Regions from separate parts of the Bradyrhizobium sp. USDA 3262 genome, predicted to be linked through region 1. Evidence: riboswitches for the same ligand, from Rfam matches in the RefSeq annotation. Region 1 holds a riboswitch; each other region holds the start of a gene.

Region 1 (7,349 bases):
GGCCGATGCCAGCGCCTATGCCTCGGAGCTGGTCAATGCGATCCGCACTGTGCAGGCCTATACCGGCGAGCGGCTCGCCAGGACGCGCTTTGCCGGCGAGGTCGAGCAGGCCTATCAAGCCGCGCGCAGCTCGACCAAGGCGCGCGCGGTGCTGACGCTGATCGTCATCTTCATCGTGTTCGCCAGCGTCGTCGTGATCCTCTGGGTCGGCTCGCACGACGTGCTGGTCGGAACCATCAGTCCGGGCCGGCTCGGCCAGTTCATTCTCTACACGGCGTTCGCCGCGAGCGGCCTCGGTCAGCTCAGCGAGGTCTGGGGCGAGGTCTCGGCCGCATCGGGCGCCGCCGAGCGGCTGTTCGAGATCCTGCGCGTCAGGCCGCAGATCGCGGCGCCCGCTTCGCCGCGCGCGCTGCCGCAGCCGGCACGCGGCGATGTCGGTTTCGACAATGTCAGCTTCGCCTATCCGACCCGGCCCAACGCGCTGGCGGTCGACGGCGTGTCGCTCTCGGTACGATCAGGTGAAAAGGTCGCGATCGTCGGCCCGTCCGGCGCCGGCAAGAGCACGCTGTTCCATCTGCTGCTGCGCTTTTACGATCCGAAGTCGGGCACGATCTCGCTCGACGGCGTGTCGATCCGTCAGGCCGATCCGGCCGAGGTGCGCGCGCGCATCGCGCTGGTGCCGCAGGATTCCGTGGTGTTCGCCGCAAGCGCCCGCGAGAACATCCGGTTCGGCCGGCCCGATGCCACCGACGCCGAGGTCGAGCGCGCCGCCGATCTCGCCCATGCCACCGAGTTCCTGCGCCGCCTGCCCGAAGGCTTCGACGCCCAGCTCGGCGAGCGCGGCGTGACGCTGTCCGGCGGCCAGCGCCAGCGCATCGCGATCGCGCGCGCGATCCTGCGCGATGCGCCGCTGCTGCTGCTCGACGAGGCGACCTCGGCGCTCGACGCCGAGAGCGAGACGCTGGTGCAGACCGCGCTGGAGGAATTGATGCGCCACCGCACCACGCTGGTGATCGCGCATCGGTTGGCGACCGTCTTGTCCTGCGACCGCATCCTGGTGATGGACCAGGGCAGGATCGTCGAGCAGGGCACCCACGCCGAGCTGGTCGCCGCGGGCGGCCTCTACGCCCGGCTGGCGCGGCTGCAGTTCGAGGGGATTTGAGCGAATTGGGCCTCGGCGCGCTTCGCCTATGCGATTCCTATGCGATCGGGCGCGCGCGCCCCTCGAAAACCTATTCCCACGCAAGGATAGTCGCGCCGCGCCTGACCTCCCTCGACAGCCGAAGGAGGTCGGGCGCGCGGGGTGTTCGACTGATGCGCGAGAATGCGACCGAACCGGAGAGCAAGCTGCTTTGTGCCTGGCAGCTTGCCGTGCTGCGCTTCGCAGTGACGCTTGACGACGACGATCGGATGCACGCGCTCGGTGTGGCCGGCGAGGTCGACCGGCTGGGCGGCGCGGCCGATGACGCCTTCCACTTCTTCCGCAGGACGACCGCGGAGCTGTGCGCGGCGATCTCCGGTCAAAGCGCGGATCAGGATTCCGTCATCCGGCGATTCCTGGCGCAGATCGACAATGTCAGGCTCAAGCGCGCGGTCGAGGCGGCGATCGCCAAGGACCGCTCGCCGCCAAAACTCGTGGCGAGCCGCGTGAAGCCCGGCCCCGATCTCTGGCGCGGGCTGGCGCCGCGGCGTGCAAACGGAACGTAGGAAGGGCCTCACTCTGCAATCGCCATCACGGCGCGGCGGATATTCCGTCACAGCATGTCGCCACAACCCTGGCCGGCTTGCTGCGATCAGTGCGATGCGCTTCTCTGTGCTCGACAAGAGACCGGTCGGTTTCGGAATGCGGGGAGTGGCGAGATGGGTGGCTTGGTGATCAGCGGCGGCCGGGTGGTGGATCCGGCCAGCGGGATGGACGCGATCGGCGATGTGGCTGTGGTCGACGGCAAGATCGCCGCGGTCGGCAGCGGCCTCGGCGGCGCCGAGCGGCGGATCGACGCGACCGGGCTCGTGGTGGCGCCGGGTTTCATCGACCTGCACGCGCATGGCCAGACCATTCCGGCCGACCGCATGCAGGCGTTCGACGGGGTGACGACCTCGCTCGACCTCGAGGCCGGCGTGCTGCCGGTCGCGTCCTGGTACAAGCGCCAGGCCGAGAAGGGCAGGGTGCTGAACTACGGCGCCGCCGCCAACTGGGCCTTCGCGCGCATCGGTGCGATGACCGGTTCGAATTCGGAAAGCTCGCTGGAATCGTTTGGCGCCGCGATGCGCGATCGCCGCTGGATCGAAAACGTCGCGACCGAAGGCGAGGTCGGCGGCATCCTCGACCGCCTCGCCATCGGCCTGAACGAGGGCGGTATCGGCATCGGCATTCTCAACGCCTATGCGCCGGGCGCCGGCGTGCAGGAATTGACCGCGGTGTGCCAGCTCGCGGCCACGCATGCGGTGCCGACCTTCACCCACGTCGCCTATATGTCGCGGATCGATCCCGAGAGCGCGGCGGAAGCCTATATCCGCCTGATCGGGTATGCCGGCGCCACCGGCGCGCATATGCACATCTGTCATTTCAACTCGTCGAGCAAGACGGATATCGAACGCTGTGTTGCGCTGATCGCGAAAGCGCAGGCGCAGGGGCTGCCGATCACGGTGGAGGCCTATCCCTACGGCACCGGCTCGACCGTGCTGGCGGCGACCTTCTTCAGCGATCCGAAATTCGAGGAGCGCAACGGCCTCGGTTATGATTCGGTGCAGCGCGTGACCGACGGTCACCGTTTCGGCAGCCGCGAGGAACTGCTGGCGGCACAGGCCGAAGAGCCCTCGACCTTGGTGCTGTGGCACGTGCTCGACATCGAGAACAATGCGCATCATCGCGATCTGCTCGACATGGCGGTGCTGTATCCGGGCGGCGCGATCGCCTCCGACGCGATGCCGTGGACGCTGTCGGACGGCCGCCCCTACACTGGCGACGCCTGGCCGCTGCCCGACGATGCCACCTCGCATCCGCGCTCGGCGGGCTGTTTCACCCGCTTCATCCGCGAATGGGTGCGCGAGCGCAAGAAAGTGTCGCTGCTCGAGGGTATCCGCAAATGCGCGCTGATCCCGGCCGAGATCCTGTCGGCGAGCACGCCGGCGATGCGGGCCAAGGGCAGGCTGCAGGTCGGCGCCGACGCCGATGTCGTGGTGTTCGACTTCGAGACGCTGAGCGACCGCGCGACCTTCTCCGCGATGAATCGTCCGGCGGAGGGCGTGCGGCATCTCGTGGTCAGCGGCCAGCCACTGATCAGCGATGGGGTGCTCGATGTCGCGGCGCGTCCCGGCCGGCCGGTGCGCCGGCCCGTCGCTGGGGGCTGAGGTGGCGGTCCCGATCCTGCTGGTCGCGGGCTTCCTCGGGGCGGGCAAGACCACGGTCGTCAACCATCTGCTGGCGCATGCGCAAGGGCGGCGCATCGCCGCCGTGGTCAACGATTTCGGTGCGATCAATATCGACGCGGAGCTGATCGCGGGCGCCAGCGACGGCGTGGTCAACCTGAGCAACGGCTGCATCTGCTGCACGCTGGAGGGCGACCTGCTGCGCACGCTCGCCACGCTGCTGCGGCGTGATCCGCGTCCCGAATTCATCGTGATCGAGACCAGCGGGATCGCCGATCCCGCCGACATCGTGCGCAACCTGATGGATCCCGTGATCTGGAAGGAGGCGCCGCTCGAGACCGTGCTGTGCGTGGTCGACGCGACGCAGCCTGCGGCGATGCTGAACGACGCGCTGCTGCGCTCGCAGGTGCGGGCGGCGGACGTGGTGGCGCTGAGCAAGGTCGATCTGACTGACGCCGCCGCGTGCGCCGCGATCCGCGACGCCGTGCGCGCGGCGCGTCCGGCGGCCGTGCTGGTTGATGCCTTGCATGGCGAGGTGCCGGCCGCGCTGCTGTTTCCGGCGGATCTCGATCATCTGCCGGCGCCGCGCGAGACCGCGCCGCGACGGCCGGCGTCCGACCGCTTCGAGACGCTGAGCTGGACCTCGGAGCGGCCGGTGCTGCTGCCGCGCTTGCAGCAGGCGATCGGCAGACTGGCGCCGAAGCTGGCGCGGGCGAAGGGATTGTTCGAGACGGTGGAGCAGCCCGGGCGGCTGACGGTGTTTCAACTCGCCGGCGGCCGCGCGACCTTGGCTGCGGGCGGCGTGCCGTCGCCCGGCGTGCCGCGCACGCGCATCGTGTTCATCGCCGAGATGGGTGCTCTGTCGCGCGCGGAGATTGATGAGGTGATGCAGGGATGTGTCGAAGCCAAGTGATACGAACCTACGTTTCCCGTCATCCTGAGGTGCGAGCGAAGCGAGCCTCGAAGGGGGCACGGCCCCGCTGGTGGCCGTCGATCCTTCGAGACGCCGCTGCGCGGCTCCTCAGGATGACGGGATTAGAGGGAGCTCCGCGTCAGCCGCAGCAGACATCGCTGTGTCATCGCCGCAGCAGCATCCCGCAAAGGATGTGTGCGACAATCGCATCGAATTGACAGCCCTGCCGCCAGCACCTATCGTTTTTGCCGACGGTTCCCTTCGGGGATCAAAAGGGAATGCGGTGCGAGGGTAACCCCAATGCCGCAGCTGTCCCCGCAACTGTAAACGGCGAGCCTTTCGTCAATTTGCCACTGGGCTATCAGGCCCGGGAAGGCGTCGACAGGCGATGACCCGTGAGCCAGGAGACCTGCCGTCAGTCGTGGTCACACGCGAGCACATCGGGCGGGGGCGTCCTGGTGGGATCGGAGCACTGCCTTTTGGGCAATGCGCCAGTCCGCGTTCGCGGTGACGTGCCACGTTACCGCGAGTCGTTTCATGTCTCCGTCCTTTCCCGTTGCGCGCAAATGGCGCCTCGGTCTCGTCTGCTCCCTGTCATCGCTGCTGCTGCCGGCCGAAGCCTCGGCACAAACACCTCCACCAACCAGGCTCGATCCGATCGAGGTCGCGCCTTCCGCTGCGGCAAAGCCGAAGCTTGCGGCGCGCGGCCGTGACATGGCCGCCGCGGCGCGGCCACGGCCGAGGCTCGCGACGGCCGCACCAGCCGGCAACACGCCGCGTGCCGCGACGTCAGGCGCATCGGGGGCGGCATCGCCGACGCTCAATGCCACCACGCAGGGCGGCACCGGCAGCCGGCTCAATCTGACGCCGTTGCAGACGCCGGCCAGCGTCGAGATCATCACGGCGCAGACCATCGCTGAGCGCGGCCAGCATAATGTGGTCGATGCCGTCACCCAGGACGCGGCCGGCTTCATCGCAACGCCGGCGCCCGGCAATGGCGGGCTGTCGTTCAGCACCCGTGGCTTTGCCGGCAGCAACTCGGTGATGACGCTGTACGACGGCACGCGCTTCTATATCGGCTCCGGCACGCTGACGTTCCCCTACGACACCTGGTCGACGCAACGCATCGAGGTGCTGCGCGGTCCGGCCTCGGTGCTGTATGGCGAAGGCGCGATCGGCGGCGTCATCAACGTGATTCCGAAGAAACCCCTCAATACGCCCTATAACGAGGCCGAGGTTTCGCTCGACAGCAACATGACCCGGCGGCTCTCGGTGGACAGCACCGGTCCGATCAATCCCAATGTGTCGTACCGCGTCAACGCCACCGGCAACATGTCGGACGGCTGGGTCGATCGCGACAAGACCTCGAATGCGGTGGTCTCCGCCGCCGTGCGGGTGCAGGCGTCGGACAATCTCGCCTTCACGCTGTCGGAGGACTACGGCGACCGCAGCCCGTCACGTTATTTCGGCACGCCGCTGATCAACGGCTCGATCCAGGACGCGCTGCGCTTCAAGAACTACAACGCATTGGACAGCGCGATCCGCTATCAGGACAGCTGGACCCGGTTCAAGACCGAGTGGGACGTCGCCGACGGCATCAAGGTCAACAACACGCTGTATTATCTGACCAGCGAGCGGCACTGGCGCGACATCGAGAACTACACCTGGAATCCGAAGACCCAGCTGATCGATCGCACGAGCTATATCGAGATCTTCCACGACCAGAAGCAACTCGGCAACCGGATGGATACGACCTTCAGCGGTCACGTGTTCGGACTTGCGAACCAGTTCGTCGCCGGGTTCGACGTCAACCGGATCGACTTCACCCATACCAACAACTCGCCCTATGGCGGCGCGTCGTCGGTCAATCCTTACGCGTTCGATCCGGGATCGTTCTTCGCGACGACGACGGCGACCACGCCGGGCTTCAATGCGATCGTCAATCAATACGCGCTGTTCGCCGAGGATCGGCTCTCGCTGACCGATCAATTGTCGCTGGTCACCGGGGTCAGGTACGACCGCCCCGAGGTCGACCGCACCGACTACAAGACGCCGGCAAACAGTTTTGAGACGACGCTATCGGGGACCAGCTGGCGCGCCGGCCTCGTTTACGAGCCGATCAAGAACCTCGCGTTCTATGGTCAGTACGCGATCGGCGTCGATCCGGTCAGCAACCTGATCTCGCTGTCCGTCTCGCAGAAAACCTTCCAGCTTGCGACCGGCAAGCAGACCGAGATCGGGGTCAAGCAGTCGTTCTGGGGCGGCCGCGGCGAGTGGACGCTGGCCGCTTACGAGATCGTCAAGACCGGGCTCACGATTCCCGATCCCGGCAATCCCACCGGCGGCCTGGCATTGCAGATCGGCCAGCAATCATCGCGCGGGGTCGAAGGATCGATCGGGCTCGCGCTAAGCGACGGCTGGCGGGTCGACGCCAATCTTGCGCTGTTGCGCGCCAGATACGACAACAACAGCCAGGTGGTCGGCGGCAAGATCGTCAGCTTCAACGGCAATGTCCCGGTCAACGTGCCGCAGCAGGTCTCGAACGTCTGGCTGACGTGGGATTTCGCGCCCAACTGGTCGGTCTATGGCGGCGTGCAGATCGTCGGAGCGATGTACTCCGATCTCGCCAACACCCAGCTGCGGCCGGGCTACAATGTGGTCAATGGCGGCATCAGATGGAAGCCGGATGACCGCACCACGGTCGCGTTCCGCCTCTACAATTTGTTCGACAAGGCTTACGCGGTGACCTCGAACGGCACCGGTCAGTGGCTGCTCGGCATGCCGCGCACCGCCGAATTGTCCGTCAACGTGAAGTTCTGACCATGCGCAACGCTCTGATCCGGCGCGGGCGGCGGTGGCTCTATATCGTCCATCGCTGGATCGGCATTGCGACGTGTCTCCTGTTCGCGATGTGGTTCATCTCCGGCCTTGTCATGATGTACGTGGCCTTTCCGCGCCTTACCGAAAGCGAGCGCCTCGCCGCGCTTCCTGTCATTCCCTGGAACAAGGTGCGGGTCACGCCTGATCGCGCGATGGCGATCGCGGGCGTCGAGCGTTATCCGCGTGA
Region 2 (7,349 bases), 1.5 Mb from region 1:
CCCTCATTCCCTGAAATATCTGGGCCATCCACCCTTCGAGGCTCGCTTCGCGAGCACCTCCAGCGACAAAGGCGAAGCCTTTGCGCGGGGGTGACGGGACAGGAGTCGCACGGGGATGGATTTGCTTTGAATGGACCCTATCTATGGAATAATATCCTCCATGTGACTCGGCCCGGAGAATAGGTAAGCCGTCATGATCTTTCGCCAGCTCTTCGACAGCGTATCCGGCACCTACAGCTATCTGCTCGCGAGCCGCGCCGGCGGCGAGGCATTGATCCTCGATCCGGTGCTGGAGAAGGCCGACCGCTACTGCAAGCTGCTGCAGGAACTCGACCTCAGGCTGGTCAAGGCCGTCGACACCCATCTGCACGCCGATCACGTCACCGGCCTCGGCGAGCTGCGCGACCGCACCCAGTGCATCACCATCATGGGCGAGCAGAGCAAGGCCGACGTGGTGTCGATGCGCGTTTCCGACGGCGACAAGGTGACGATCGAGGGCCTCTGCCTCGAGGCGCTGTACACGCCCGGCCACACCGACGATTCCTATAGTTATTTAATGGGCGACCGCGTCTTCACCGGCGACACGCTGCTGATCCGCGGCACCGGCCGCACCGACTTCCAGAATGGCAGCGCGCGGGCGCAGTACGATTCGATCTTCAACCGCCTGCTGAAGCTGCCCGAGGAGACCATGGTGTTCCCCGCGCATGACTACAAGGGCGACACCGTCTCCACCATCGGCGAGGAGAAGCGCTACAATCCGCGGCTGCAGGTCAAATCGATCGACGACTATGTCGAGCTGATGAACAACCTCAATCTGCCGAACCCGAAGCTGATGGACGTCGTGGTGCCCGCCAACATGCATGTCGGCCTGCACCAGGACGAACTCGCCAAGGAAGGCCTCTCCCTCAACGCGCGCGACGCCATCGCGAGCCTCGGCCGGCCCGATATCCTGCTGGTCGATTTGCGCGAGAGCGGCGAGCGGGCCAAGCACGGCACGCTCGCGGGCGCGCTGCACGCGCCCTATCCGGGGATTTGCGCCACCTTGCAGCCCGGCGGCATGCTGCGCGAAGTCGCGGCCGCAACCGGCCGCCGCGTCGTGTTCTTCTGTGCCTTCGGCGAGCGCTCGGCAATGGCGGTGGCCGCCGCGAAGAAAGCCGGACTGGTCAATACCGCTCATATCGAAGGCGGCATCGACGCATGGAAGAAGGCCGGCGGGCCGGTGGTGATGGGGTAAACGTCCAACCGTCTAGCCCACACGAAAATATGAGACCGTCACCCTGAGGTGCGAGCGGAGCGAGCCTCGAAGGGTGCACGGCCACGTCCTGTCCGCAAACATTTGGAGACATCCGGGCCGTGCATCCTTCGAGACGCGCTACGCGCTCCTCAGGATGACGGATGACGAAGGATCACCGCGTCACTCGCTGCAACTCTTCCGTCAGCCGATCCAGCGCATCCGCCAGCATCACGCCGCCGCACACGGTGAGCCGCTCGGGCAGCACGATGCGCTTGCTTTGCGGATAGAAGCGCTCCAGCGCCGGATGCAGCAGGAAGGCGCGACCGTCATCCTCGGCGCGGTCGCCGGCTTCCGACACCAGGATGAAATCCGGCCGCAGTTTTACGATCGCCTCCAGCGAAGCAAACCCGCCTGCGCCGACGCCAAGTTCGCCGGCGGCGTTGGCGAGGCCGGCTGCCGCCAGCAGCGAGCTGACCAGGCTATGGTCGCCCGAGACAAAGCCGCGCCGCTCCAGCGGCAGCACGCGGTAATGATGCGCGCTTGCCGCCGCCCGCGCCCGGGCGGTGGCCGCGTCGAGGCGCACGATCTCGGCCTCCGCGCGATCGGGATGCTGCACCACATCGCCCATCGCGCGAATCTGGTTCTTCACCTCATCCAGCGTGCGCGGCACCGTGAATTCGACGAGGTGCAGCCCGTTGGCCTTCAACAGGTCGCGGGTCGCGCGCTTGTCGAACAGGCTGACCACGACGAGATCGGGCTTGAGCAGCAGTACGTCCTCGGCCTCGCCGGACAGGCGCGGAAAATTTCGCGCCTTCTCGGCGGCCCAGGATTGCCAGGCATCGCGCGAGAAGCGGCTGAGACCGATGATCTGGTCGGGGTCGGCCAGCGACAGCACGAGCTGGTCGCTGCAGACATTCATCGAGACGATGCGCGGTCCGGCGGCGGACGCGGCACCGGCAGAAACAAGCCACAGCAGAATCGCGACCATCGCTCCAAGATGAAGCGAAGCAAGATGGCTGCCACGCTGACGCTGAGCCCCCTCTCCCGCTTGCGGGGGAGGGTTGGGGTGGGGGTGTCGCCGCGAGTCATATCGTGGAGAGAGCCCCCACCCATAGCGCATCTTTCGATGCGCTATGACCTCCCGCGCAAGCCGGAGAGGTGCAGCGAGTTCGCTGCGATACTCCGGCCACATCACACGTCCGCCCACGGCACGATGACGGCCTCCCGCTGAAATTCGGCACGGTAGGCGCTGACCCGGAATACGCTGGCGAGGACGCTCTCCGACAATGCTTCAGCAGGCGCGCCCTGCGCGGCAAGCCGCCCCTCCGCGAGCACCAGCACATGATCGGCAAAGCGCGCCGCGAGCCCGAGATCGTGCGTCACCACGATCACCAGCACGCCGGTGTCGGCGACGTTGCGCAGCTTCTGCATCACGTCGATCTGGTGGCGCGGATCGAGCGAAGCGGTCGGCTCGTCGGCGAGGATCACCGGCGCCTCCACCGCGAGCACCCGGGCCAGCGCGACGCGGCTGCGCTCGCCGCCGGAGAGTTCGGTGACGCGGCGATCGCTGAATTCAGTGACGTCGACCGCCTGCATCGCCCGCAGCACCGCGTCCATATCCGTCGGCGACAGCCGCGCCGGATCGGTCGCGCCGTGCGGGTAGCGGCCGAGCGCGACGATGTCGCGCGCCGGCAGCGGCCAGTGCACCATGTGCCCCTGCGGCAGATAGGCAAAGCGCTTCGCACGCTCGCGCAGCGGCAGCGACGCCAGCGGATCGCCGCCGATCCGGATCTCGCCGTCGGAGGGAATCAGCCCGGCCAGTGCACGCAACAGCGTGGTCTTGCCGGCGCCGTTCGGCCCGACCAGCGCGACCAGATGGCCCGATGGCAACGACAGCGAGACATCGTGCAGCACCTTGCGGCTGCCGAGCGAGGCATTGAGCGCGGCGGCGGAGAGCAGCGTCATGCCACACCTCCGCCGAGCGCGCGGCGTTCGCGCATGATGAGGTAAAGGAAGAACGGCACGCCGATGATCGAGGTCAGCACGCCGACCTTGATGTCCGATGTCGAGGGGATGATACGTACCGCGATATCGGCGGCGAGCAGCAGCGCCGAACCGGTGAGCGCGCTCGGCACCAAGAGCCGCGCCGGATCGTGACCGATCAGCGGACGCATCAGATGCGGCGCGACGAGGCCGATGAAGCCGATCGTGCCGGTGACCGCGACCGCGCCGCCGACGCCGAGCGCCACGCCCGTGATGACGAGTAGCCGCAACCGTCCGACATCGACGCCGAGGCTCTGCGCCGCCTCCTCGCCAAGCGTCAGCGCGCGGAAGGCGCTCGCCTGGCTGAGCAGGATGGCGGCGCCCGCGACGATGAAGGGCAGTGCCAGCGCCACGTGCTGGAAGCTGCGGTCCTCCAGCGAGCCGAGCAGCCAGAACGCGATCTCCAGCACCACGAAGGGATTGCTCGAGAGGTTCATCACCAACGCGGTCGCAGCACCCGCAAAGCTCGAGATCGCGAGCCCGGCCAGGATCAGGATCAAGAGCCCGGCATTGCGGCCAGCGATCGCAAGCAGCGCGAACACCGAGCCGAAGGCGGCGATGATCGCCACCACCGGCAGCGCATAGGAGCGCACATCGGCGAGGCCCAGCGCGATCACCAGCACCGCGCCGAAGGCCGCCGATTGCGGCGCGCCGAACAGCGACGGTGAGGCCAGCGGATTGCGCAGCAGCCCTTGCAGCGCCGCGCCTGACAGCCCGAGAATACCGCCGATCGCGAATGCCAGGATGGTGCGCGGCAGGCGGATCTCGCGCACGATCACCTGCGCCACATCGCTGCCGCCGCCGAACAGCGCCTCGATCACCGCAAGCGGCGATAGCCGCACCGGCCCGATGCCGAGCGAGATCACCAGCAGCAGGACCACGAGCGCGAGCAGCGCCGCGGTGGCGCCCCACCGGCGCCGCGCCGCGACCTCGGCCGCCAAGGCAAAATCCTGCACGCTCATCGGATCCATGCTCTTACAGCGATCGCCGTGGCAGACAAGCGACACTCGACAAAAACCGTGGCCGCCCGGCCGCCGCCCGACTTCCGCCGGATTGACTTTGCTGCCCGGCCGAACCCTAGATGAACATGACGGTTCTTTCATGAGATGAAAAGGGAATGCGGTGCGGGGAAACTTCCCCAACGCCGCGGCTGCCCCCGCAACTGTATGCGGTGAATCCTTCGTCACAGGCCACTGGGAATCTCGGTCCTGGGAAGGCGACGAAGGGTAACGACCCGCGAGCCAGGAGACCTGCCGTCAGCCGTGGTCACACGCGAGGATGCCGGTCGGGGAGTACAGGCATGAGCTTCACCTGATGCCGTGAGCACGATGGTGAGACTGGTTCGCGGTGACGTGCCACTGACGTTGCCGAGGCCTCGCTTATGTTCCCCTTCCCTTTCCATCGGCGGCACCGCGTGCATCTGCTTGCGTCGACGATGATCGCACCTGCAATCCTTGGCTCCGCCGCGCGGGCGCAGCAGGCACCCGCTCCCGATCAGTTGCCGGCGATCGAAGTCACCAAGCCGGGCGACCAGAACGTCACGCGCGCCAGGCCGGCCGCAGACGAAGCGCCGGTGCCGCGCCGCCCGGCGCCGGGCACCACGCAGAGTAATAATACGGGCAGCGGCAGCGGATCGGGCACGACAGCGACCGGCGTGGCCACCGGAACGGGTGGCACCGGTGGCGGCCGCCAGTTCGCCGGCATTGTCGGCTCCTCCTCGGCCGTGATCACCGCCGACGACATCGCGCATTCGCCGGTGCAGTCGCTACCGGAGATTCTTGCGCAGGTGCCGGGCGTGCAGTTGCAAACGCCCTATGGCGGACCGAACGGCGCCAAGACGTCGGTCGACCTGCGCGGCTTCGGCGCATTCGCGACCGACAATACCCTCTTCCTGCTCAACGGCCGCCGCCTCAACGACGTCGACAAGGCCGGCTTCGACCTCACCACGATCCCGCTCGATTCCATCGAGCGCATCGAGGTCACGCGCGGCAACAGCGGCGCGGTGCTCTACGGCGACAACGCGGTGGGCGGCGTGGTCAACATCATCACCAAGACCGGTGTCGGCAGCCCGCCGACGACGATGCGGGCCGAGGGCGGATACGGCTCGTTCAACACCCGCATGGCCACGGTCTCCGCGGCGCTCAATTCCGGACCGTGGTCCACCTCGTTCTACGGCAACGGCATCAAGTCCGACGGCTACCGCGTCAACAATGCGCTCGACCAGCGCAACGCCGTCGGCAACATCAACTACACCACGCCTGATCTCACCGCCTTCCTCACCGTCACCGGCAGCGACCAGAAGCTCGGCCTGCCCGGCGGACGGCTGGTCGATCCGTCGATCGGCGTCAACGAGTTGCTCACCGATCGCCGCGGCGCCGCGACGCCCTTCGACTATGCCAACCAGCAAACCGCCAGCGTCACCGCCGGCTTCACCAAGACGCTGATCAACGGCGTCGACCTGATCGTCGACGGCGGCTGGCGGCAGCGCGAGACGCAGAGCGGCTTCTTCGGCAAGGTGCCGACCATCAGCTTCGCTTCGACCTACAATGACGCCGCGCTGCAGACCTGGTCGCTCACGCCGCGGCTCAGCGTCAAGAATGTGATGCTGGGGATGCCGTCGACGATCCTGACCGGCATCGACTATTACGATTCGACCTTCCGCGAGGCGCGCGGCGCCTATCAGGGCGTCGACCCGTTCCACATCTACAATATCGAGCAGCAGTCCGTGGCCGGCTACTGGCAGCACACGATCGGCGTGCTGCCGACGACCGACTTCTCCTACGGCGCGCGTGTGCAAAACACCAGCGTCTCGGCGCGCGATCGCTACGACCCGAACGCGCCGTTCGCGTTCGACGCGCAGGCGGCACCGCTCGACAGCAACGAGACGCAATACGCGCTGCATGTCGGCGTCGAGCATCGCCTGACCGACACTTTCTCGGTGTTCGGCCGCGCGGCACGCGCATTCCGCACGCCTGATGTCGACGAACGCGTCGCGTCGGGTCCGTCATTCGACCCGCTGACCTTCGCCCCGATCCCGCAGACCTTCCAGCTCAAGACCCAGACCTCGCAGGATGTCGAGGGCGGCTTTCGCGTCAGGACCAACCGCTTCCAGGTCCAGACCAGTGTCTATCTGATGGATCTCGAGAACGAGATCCATTTCAACCCGGTGCTGTTCTTCAACACCAACCTCGACCCCACCCGCCGCTATGGCTCGGAGACCAGCGCGGCGCTCAAGGTCAGCGACAGCGTCACCCTGCGCGCCGGCATGGCGATCACCCGCGCGGTGTTCCGCGAAGGCATCTGGGCCGGCAACGACGTGCCGCTGGTGTCGCGCTACACCGGCAATCTCGGCGTCACCTGGAATATCTGGCAGAACTATCTGGTGTTCGACGCCACGGTGCGGGCCTGGAGCGCGCGCATCATGGACAACGACCAGGCCAACACCCAGAGCCGGATTCCCGGCAACGCCACCGCCGACATCAAGCTGAGCGGGCAGTATGACCGCTTCTTCTGGTCGCTGAGCGTGAACAACCTGTTCAACGCGCTCTATTACGACTACGCCATCGCGAGCACGTTCACGGAGGGCCGCTTCTCGGCCTATCCGCTGCCCGGCCGCACCTACATGGTGAAGGCCGGCGCGACGTTCTGAGCTGTCCAGCACGGCGGGGTGTGCGCCCGCCGCGTCGTCTCATCACGTTACAAGCGTCCGCAAACTGGAGTAGAATTCCGGCAGCTGATTTGACCCGTGCAGGGGAAACGCATGGCCAAGGCCGGAAAGACGAGCAAGGACGGCGCCAAGACCAAAGACAAGATCGACGACAAGTCGAAGAAGCCTCCGCCGCCCGCAGCGCTGCAGGACGATGACTATTACGAGGACGGCGACATCGCCACGCCGAAGCTCGACCGCTACGGCAATGATGACGAGCCATTGTGAGGCGCGGCAGATGTCCATCCAAATGTCCCGGGCGCAGTTGCGCGCCGGGTCGCGGGCGGCGGCCTCGTAGCTTGCGAGCTACCGAGCCCGGTTCATCGTCGCCAAGCAGACATTAGGTCGCAGCGGGGTCATGGGCTG
Region 3 (7,349 bases), 2.7 Mb from region 1:
TAAGTGTGCACCACAAGACGGTCACCGGCGCGGCCCGAGATCGCGACGAACAGGGAGTGTTGATCGGCAGAGTTCAACAGGTCCTACCACTTGCATCCTGTTGCTCAGTGCGCCTTCAGCGCTCAGTTTCGCGACTATCCATGGGAACGCCGCCGTCTAAATATTCGCCCGTATGGTAAAACGGACAACCTTTCGAGAAGCTGACGGCGCTCAGACGATTTCAGGGTGATTGATGAAGTAGTCTTGCCCGCAAGGGACCTGGACGTATTTCAATGCCGGTGCCAGCTTCGCTTAGTTGCGTTCGCCTGGCCTGGTGCCATGTCAGCGAGTTAAAGCTTTACGTCTGCCTATCGGGAGCATTCGTTGATTTGGTCCAACAATCTCGCAAGAGCTCCGGAACACCTTAAGGTGGGCGCTGATTTCGCAGTAGCCACCCCCGCGCCTGCGCCAGAAAAAGTGCTCGCTCTTCTGAGCTGCTGGCTCTTCTGAGCTGCGCATCCAGCATGGTCGGCTCAGATACCGGTCGTCGACCAAGTCCTCGAAAAACTCCATCGTCAGACGCGTTGAGCGGACCCAACTTGCACTGACAAACATCAAAGCTCGGACGCCCGGCCTAAGTCCTTTTGTTCGTCCTTGGCCGCTGCGCTCTTCGACCCTGCATCGAATCCACGTCGCGGGCTCAATACGAGATAACAGTTGGGTCACGCGGTTACGAAGGGCGGACGCAAACTAGCCGCAAGAGCAGGTTTAACGACTTGGGAGACGAATAAGTTTTCTCCTCGCGGTTCGGCCATGTGCGGCACACCCGCGATGGCGAAAGTTGTTGTCCGCGGGTGCCTGCCTGACATCACATTGCAGTTTCTCAGCATGTCGATCTAAGGAATGTGGCGGCTTGGCGAGTGAGGACCAGTGGTGGCGGCACGTCCGCCGTCGAATGATGGCTCGGCGCGTGACGGCGCGGCTCCAAGCTTCGGCCAAATCCGATGCTAGTTAGTTAGATTCGTCCGCTTCATGCGGTCCCGTCAGTTTCTGCTCAAAGCTCCTTGGATTGACCGCGCATGTCTGCTTATTGCCGGTTGAGGCCCGTGTTACTCCTCACAGCGGGAACGTCTCTCATCCTTAAACGTCGAATTTCATCCGTATGACGAGTCTTTTAGAGCAGTTCAAAGGTTCGCATCAAAAAAAATCGCAAGCTGCGATGTAGGATGCCGCTACCTCCTAGCTCGGACAGCTGTTGCTCGAAGCCTGTGGCGTCGTTGCGATACGCGACGGCTTTGCCGTCTCTGAATGCATCAAAGCTGATCGGATTCAAGATCAGTAGTCGGCTTTGCGCCTTGTGCGCGTCGGATACGTAAAGCACCCGCCCATCGTAGTACCATTGAAAATTATAGAGCTTGATCAAGCGGTCGAGAAATTCTCGCGGTGGGAGTTCCGGTAGCCGCCCGCGAATCCGCCCCTTCACCCCAGTACTTACATTGACCCGGATATTCCGATTGTGACCGAATTCCTGTAGTGCGGTCGCGAGGTCCTGATCCAGAACATGTAACTGTAAGGCGTCGATGGCAGCGTCAGCGGCGCGCCGAGCGTCCTGGCGACGTCAGGCAGGTGAAAACAGGAACACATAGCACTTTCTTCAAGATGCAGCCTCCGAGATCGGATGAGTATACCTGCTATTTTCACGACAGGATCGACACCAAAATTCGTCCCAAGTTGGAGGCCGATGCTTCTTCCTAAATGGAAACCTGCCGCGGTCATCGGGTAACGAACGCTCGTCAGCTTTCGGTCAGCTCGCTTCTCTAAGGTGCTGGCCGATTCGCGCTCACGAATGCTGCCAATCTTATCACGCGACAGAAACGGTTCTTCTCATGTTGCCTGCCGTTGCCTCGACCCGCTCTCAACTCGGCCGAATGTATCTCCAGCGGCTGTTCATCGGTGCGGGACCAGTTTCATGAAAATCTTACGCAGGCGGATGCTCTTGTCCGCTTGCCGCTTCTGCTGTCGCATCGGCGGGTGTAAGACCGACCTGTATACCAAAGTGCGGGCGAGTACGAAGGCACTGTCGTCGACTCGCTTGCAAATGAGATGGGAGGAACTGTGTTGCGGATGGATTTTTCGCGTATTAATCGGTCTAAAGCTATATTCCATAATATTTATGCTTCTGATGATCCGAGGGCATATTTCTCGATCCTCGGAGACCTAGATTATATGATTCCGGACGTGGCTGAGCCGGTTGTGCGCCAAATCCTGGCAGCGAAAGCTTCGGCAACCGGCCTTAAGCCCGTCGTGCTCGACGTTGGATGTTCATACGGCATCAACGCAGCAGTGCATCGCTTTCCGCTGACCTTCGGGGGCTTGCGTCACCGCTACGCCCGGCGTGAGATGAGGGCGATCAGTTCTGAAACACTGGTGAGTCTCGATCGCAATTTTTATGCAGCCTGGCCTGATGTCGGGTTGGCGCGCTTTATCGGCCTCGACGTGTCGGTACAGGCGATCAGCTATGCAAAGAGTGTTGGCCTCTTGGAGCAGGGCATCGTCGCTGACCTTGAAAAGGAGGCGCTATCGACGGATAGCGCGCGCATTCTCCGCTCCGTGGATGTTATCATGTCAACCGGATGCATCGGCTACGTTACCGAGAAGACGTTCAGCGAGATTCTCGATGCGACAGAGAAGCAACCATGGATCATCTCCTTTGTGCTACGAATGTTCCCATTTGAATCGTTGGCCGAAGCGTTTGCAAAGCGTGGTCTTGTGACAGAACGTCTTACCGGCGCGACGTTTATCCAGCGTCGCTTTCGCGATGCTGAAGAGTTTGAAAGTTGTTTGGCCAGCTTGGCGGCCCTTGGCGTGGATGCGACCGGCCTCGAATCAGAAGGGCTGTTGCATGCGGATCTGATCTTGTCTCGCCCAGAGGCGGATGCGCGGGCCACGCCTCTGGAAGACGTTGTCACCGTCGCCAGCGGCAGGGGACGGCCGATTGGACCCCGTTACGTTCATGTTGAAAGCAACGAGGGCTTGCACGTTGCGCTGGAGCCCTGACAGTTAAGGACCACTGTGCAGCGCGCGAGTCTCTTCGGCGCTGGATCAAGACGTCGAAAAACAAGGCCATTCTGGTCGAAGGCGCGCCAGGGCCAATGTTGTTCGCCGACGATGGATAACGATTCGTCCAGATGCCATTTGTCGCGGCGAGCGCTGCGATTCAGATCGGAGAGCGCCTTGCCGAATTCCCTCTCTGCTGACGCGCGGTTTCATAGATCGCATCAATGCGACACGTGGGTCAGAATTTCCTCGACTATGCGCAAGCTTAACGGAAACTGAAAGGCAGCCCAAGGCATCTCTGCAGCAAGAAGTGACAGCGGCGATAGAGTGGTCCGGGCGGTCGGTATGTTTTTGCCTTCTAAATCTTGATCTCTCCAATTGACGAATCCCGGCGCGTAGACCTATCTATAGTCAGTCACGGTCTTCCGTTCCCCACATCTTGTAGGGTGGAAGCTAAGAGGGAACCCGGTGCGCCAAAACGGCAACTCCGGGGCTGCCCCCGCAACTGTAAGCGGCGAGCGGTTGTCATCATGGTCACTGGCGCGACACAGCGCCGGGAAGGCCGATGGCCGCAGTGACCCGCGAGCCAGGAGACCTGCCGCGACCGAATGAAAGTCCTCGGGCGGGGTGTCCCGGTGGGTCGCTTGCAGCCGGGGACATTTGCCCGGATTCCTCGCAAGTCGTCCGCGCCGGCCCGCGCCCAACATCGCGGGGTTGCCGATGTCGCCGTCTTACAATTTCGATCAGCAGGGTCATCTCATTGAGCCGCCGCATGTGCAGCCGCGCCCAGCGCAGGCAAGGCCTACCCCGCCTGAGTCGGGTCTTGTCTTGCCATCGCCGGCTCCGCTGCCGCGCCCCCTTGCTCCATCGCCAAGGCGGGCCGATCTCAAGCTCGATCGGACGCGCGACGACCTGTTGACGCCGTTCGGCAAGCTGACGGTGACCGACCGTTACCTGCTCGCCGGCGAATTGCTCCAGGACATGTTCGCGCGGGTGTCTTGCGCCTTCGCGGATGATGTTGCGCATGCCCAACGTCTCTATGATGCGATGTCTCGGCTGTGGTTCATGCCGGCCACACCGGTGCTGTCCAACGGCGGCACCACGCGCGGTCTGCCGATCTCATGCTTCCTTAACTCGGTGTCGGACTCGCTCGAAGGCATCGTCGGCACCTGGAACGAGAATGTCTGGCTTGCCTCTAACGGCGGCGGCATCGGCACCTACTGGGGCAACGTTCGCTCGATCGGCGAGAAGGTGAAGGGCGGCGTTACCTCGGGTATCATCCCGTTCATCCACGTCATGGACGGCCTGACATTGGCGATCAGCCAGGGCTCGTTGCGGCGCGGCTCTGCGGCGGTCTATCTCGATATCCACCATCCCGAGATCGAGGAGTTCCTCGAGATTCGCAAGGCGTCCGGCGACTTCAACCGCAAGAGTCTCAACCTGCACCACGGGATCAACGTTACCGACGCGTTCATGCGTGCCGTGGGCGCCGGCACCGCGTTCGCTCTGCGCAGCCCGAGGACCAACGATGTCATCCGCGAGATCGACGCCCGCCAACTGTGGCAACGCATCCTGGAGAACCGGCTGCAGACCGGCGAGCCTTACTTGTTGTTTATTGACACCGTGAACCGGTCGCTCCCCAAGCACCAGCGCGAGCTCGGCCTCAAGGTCTCTACCTCCAACCTGTGCAGCGAAATTACCCTGCCGACCGGCATCGATCATCGCGGCGAGGAGCGCACCGCGGTGTGCTGCCTGTCGTCGCTCAACCTCGAGACCTGGGATCAGTGGAATGAGAAGCCAGGCTTCATCGAGGACGTCATGCGCTTCCTCGACAACGTGCTGACCCACTTCATCACGGTGGCGCCGGACGGCATGAAGCGTGCCCGCTACGCCGCCTTGCGTGAGCGCTCCGTCGGCCTCGGCGTCATGGGCTTCCATTCGTTCCTGCAGGCCAAGGGCATTCCGATGGAAAGTGTCGTGGCCAAGTCGTTCAATCTGAACATGTTCCGGAAAATCCGTCGCGATGCCGACGCGGCATCCGTGACGCTCGCGCGCGAGCGTGGGCCGTGCCCGGATGCACTGGAACGCGGTGTGATGGCGCGCTTCAGCCATAAGATCGCGATCGCGCCAACCGCCTCGATCAGCATCATCTGCGGCGGGACTAGCGCTTGCGTCGAGCCGATCCCGGCCAACATCTACACCCATAAGACCTTGTCCGGTGCCATCTCGGTGCGTAATCCGCATCTCGCCAAGCTGCTGGCCGCCAAGGGCGCAGATACTTCGGCGACCTGGCAGTCGATCATCGCGCACGAGGGTTCAGTCGCCCATCTCGACACCCTGTCGGAACACGAAAAAGCGGTCTTTCGCACCGCCTTCGAAATCGACCAGCGCTGGATCGTCGAGCTTGCCGCCGACCGCGCCGCGTTCATTTGCCAGAGCCAGTCGATTAACCTCTATCTGCCGGCCGACGTCGATAAGTGGGACCTTCACATGCTGCATTGGACGGCATGGAAGCGCGGGGTGAAGAGCCTCTACTACTGCCGTTCAAAATCGATCTCGCGCGCGGCGTTCGCCGGCAACATCGCTGACGGCGACAACGCGGCGCCGCCGCAGCCGCAGCGGCACACTGACTATGAGGAGTGCCTCGCATGTCAGTGATCGATCTCTCATCCGTCGATCCGCGCACACTGATCGGCAAACGGTGCGTCGGCCTCCTCGACTCGACCGGCAGCTATGACGTCGATCGCTACGCCTGGGCTTACGAGTTCTGGAAGCGCCAGCAGCAGACCCATTGGATGGGCGAGGAGGTGCCGCTTGGTGCCGACCTCAAGGATTGGGCATCGGACCGCGTTACCGACAGTGAGCGCGCGCTGCTCACTCAGATCTTCCGTTTCTTCACCCAATCGGACATCGAAGTCGGCGATAACTATCTTAAGCGCTACATCCCGATCTTCCAGCCGCTCACCGTCCAGATGATGATGGCGGCCTTCACTAATATGGAGACGGTCCACATCGACGCCTATGCGCTGCTGCTCAAAACGCTCGGCATGCCCAAGACCGAGTTCGAGGCATTTCGCGGCTATTCCGAGATGCGTGCCAAGGCGGACTACATGCACGAGTTCGGCGTCGACACAGTAGCCGATGTCGCCAGGACCTTGGCGATGTTCGGCGCCTTCACCGAAGGCATGGCGTTGTTCGCGAGCTTCGCGATGCTGCTCAATTTCCCCCGCCACAACAAGATGAACGGCATGGGACAGATCGTAAGCTGGTCGGTTCGCGACGAGAGCCTGCATTGTGAGGGCATTATCAAGCTGTTTCACGAATGGAACCGAGAAACCGGCGCGGTGACGCGCTCCGTCCGTGACGATATCGTCGACGTCGCCAAAACCATGGTGAAGCTGGAGGAGAATTTCGTCGACCTCGCCTTCGGCCTCGGCAAGATCGAGGGCATGAGGCCTGAGCAGATCCACACTTACGTCCGCTATGTCGCCGACTGGCGACTGACCCAGTTGCGGATTGCCCCGGTCTTCGGCTTCTTCGAAGCCAAGGAGGGCGGGTTCACCCAGCTCAAGGCGCATCCGCTGCCTTGGCTCGTCGAGATTCTCAATGGCGTCGAGCACGCTAATTTCTTCGAGCAGCGCGCCACCGAGTACTCCAAGGCGGCGAGCCGCGGCAGCTGGGACGGCGAAGACGGGGTGTGGGCAGCTTTCGGCCGGACGTAGCCAGACGGAACGGCGCTTTGGAGCGCCCCCGCATTTTCGGACGTTTGCGAAAGTCGGCTCTGCCGCTGCTTGCGGGGCCGCAGCGGACCTTGATCTATGCCGCTCGAAATCATGGTCGCGGGCCTTTGGGATGGACGTGCCAAAGTGGAGGTGTTGAGCACACCTAAGGTGTCCGCCAGTATCGGAGTTCATCAAAAACGCTCCGGCTGGGATGAGCAGAGGCAGCGCGGTATCGGGCAACCGATCGAAGAAAACTGCGCCCGTTGATGTGCCGATGCGCAAATGAACTCAATCCCGGTTTCACGAGGCGCGCGACGTAACCGATGTCCACGCGGTTTGCGCTAAGGCCGCCTGCAATGCGGCTTAAGAAGAATTGGTTGCACGCTAGCCGTCCTTTTGGGAAGGGCGGACGGAAACTGTTTTACGCACCTTAGCCAAAGGGACGCGGAAAAACCTGACTTGAATGCTGCGGGCCGGCGGCTGTGTACGTGACAATCACGCGTGATGGTCAAGGTGGCCGACTCCGCGGCGTCGGTTCATATAAAGTGCAGGGCGGAGAAGGCAAAAGTGAGAAGAGGGCGCACTGGTGAT

The links. A riboswitch is a leader RNA that binds a small molecule or an ion and turns the genes downstream of it on or off. The one in region 1 is predicted to bind cobalamin.
Region 2: another riboswitch for cobalamin. It lies ahead of ACVWYP_RS07845 (TonB-dependent receptor); the one in region 1 lies ahead of ACVWYP_RS00865 (TonB-dependent receptor).
Region 3: another riboswitch for cobalamin. It lies ahead of ACVWYP_RS13330 (ribonucleoside-diphosphate reductase subunit alpha); the one in region 1 lies ahead of ACVWYP_RS00865 (TonB-dependent receptor).

Annotation. Positions count from the first base shown of each region.
Region 1 is NZ_JBSSCT010000001.1:179,671-187,019, reverse strand. Features, by position in the region: gene ACVWYP_RS00885 (ABC transporter ATP-binding protein/permease) at 1-1,162, shown strand, start outside; gene ACVWYP_RS00880 (hypothetical protein) at 1,315-1,707, shown strand; gene ACVWYP_RS00875 (amidohydrolase family protein) at 1,861-3,351, shown strand; gene ACVWYP_RS00870 (CobW family GTP-binding protein) at 3,299-4,282, shown strand; cobalamin riboswitch at 4,518-4,713, shown strand; gene ACVWYP_RS00865 (TonB-dependent receptor) at 4,820-7,102, shown strand; gene ACVWYP_RS00860 (PepSY domain-containing protein) at 7,105-7,349, shown strand, end outside.
Region 2 is NZ_JBSSCT010000001.1:1,708,759-1,716,107, reverse strand. Features, by position in the region: gene ACVWYP_RS07865 (MBL fold metallo-hydrolase) at 194-1,234, shown strand; gene ACVWYP_RS07860 (ABC transporter substrate-binding protein) at 1,407-2,222, opposite strand; gene ACVWYP_RS07855 (ABC transporter ATP-binding protein) at 2,426-3,199, opposite strand; gene ACVWYP_RS07850 (FecCD family ABC transporter permease) at 3,196-4,239, opposite strand; cobalamin riboswitch at 4,352-4,549, shown strand; gene ACVWYP_RS07845 (TonB-dependent receptor) at 4,713-6,926, shown strand; gene ACVWYP_RS07840 (hypothetical protein) at 7,038-7,211, shown strand.
Region 3 is NZ_JBSSCT010000001.1:2,852,119-2,859,467, forward strand. Features, by position in the region: gene ACVWYP_RS13320 (hypothetical protein) at 1,154-1,402, opposite strand; gene ACVWYP_RS13325 (hypothetical protein) at 2,104-3,036, shown strand; cobalamin riboswitch at 3,438-3,653, shown strand; gene ACVWYP_RS13330 (ribonucleoside-diphosphate reductase subunit alpha) at 3,865-5,694, shown strand; gene ACVWYP_RS13335 (ribonucleotide-diphosphate reductase subunit beta) at 5,685-6,758, shown strand; gene ACVWYP_RS13340 (hypothetical protein) at 6,855-7,025, shown strand.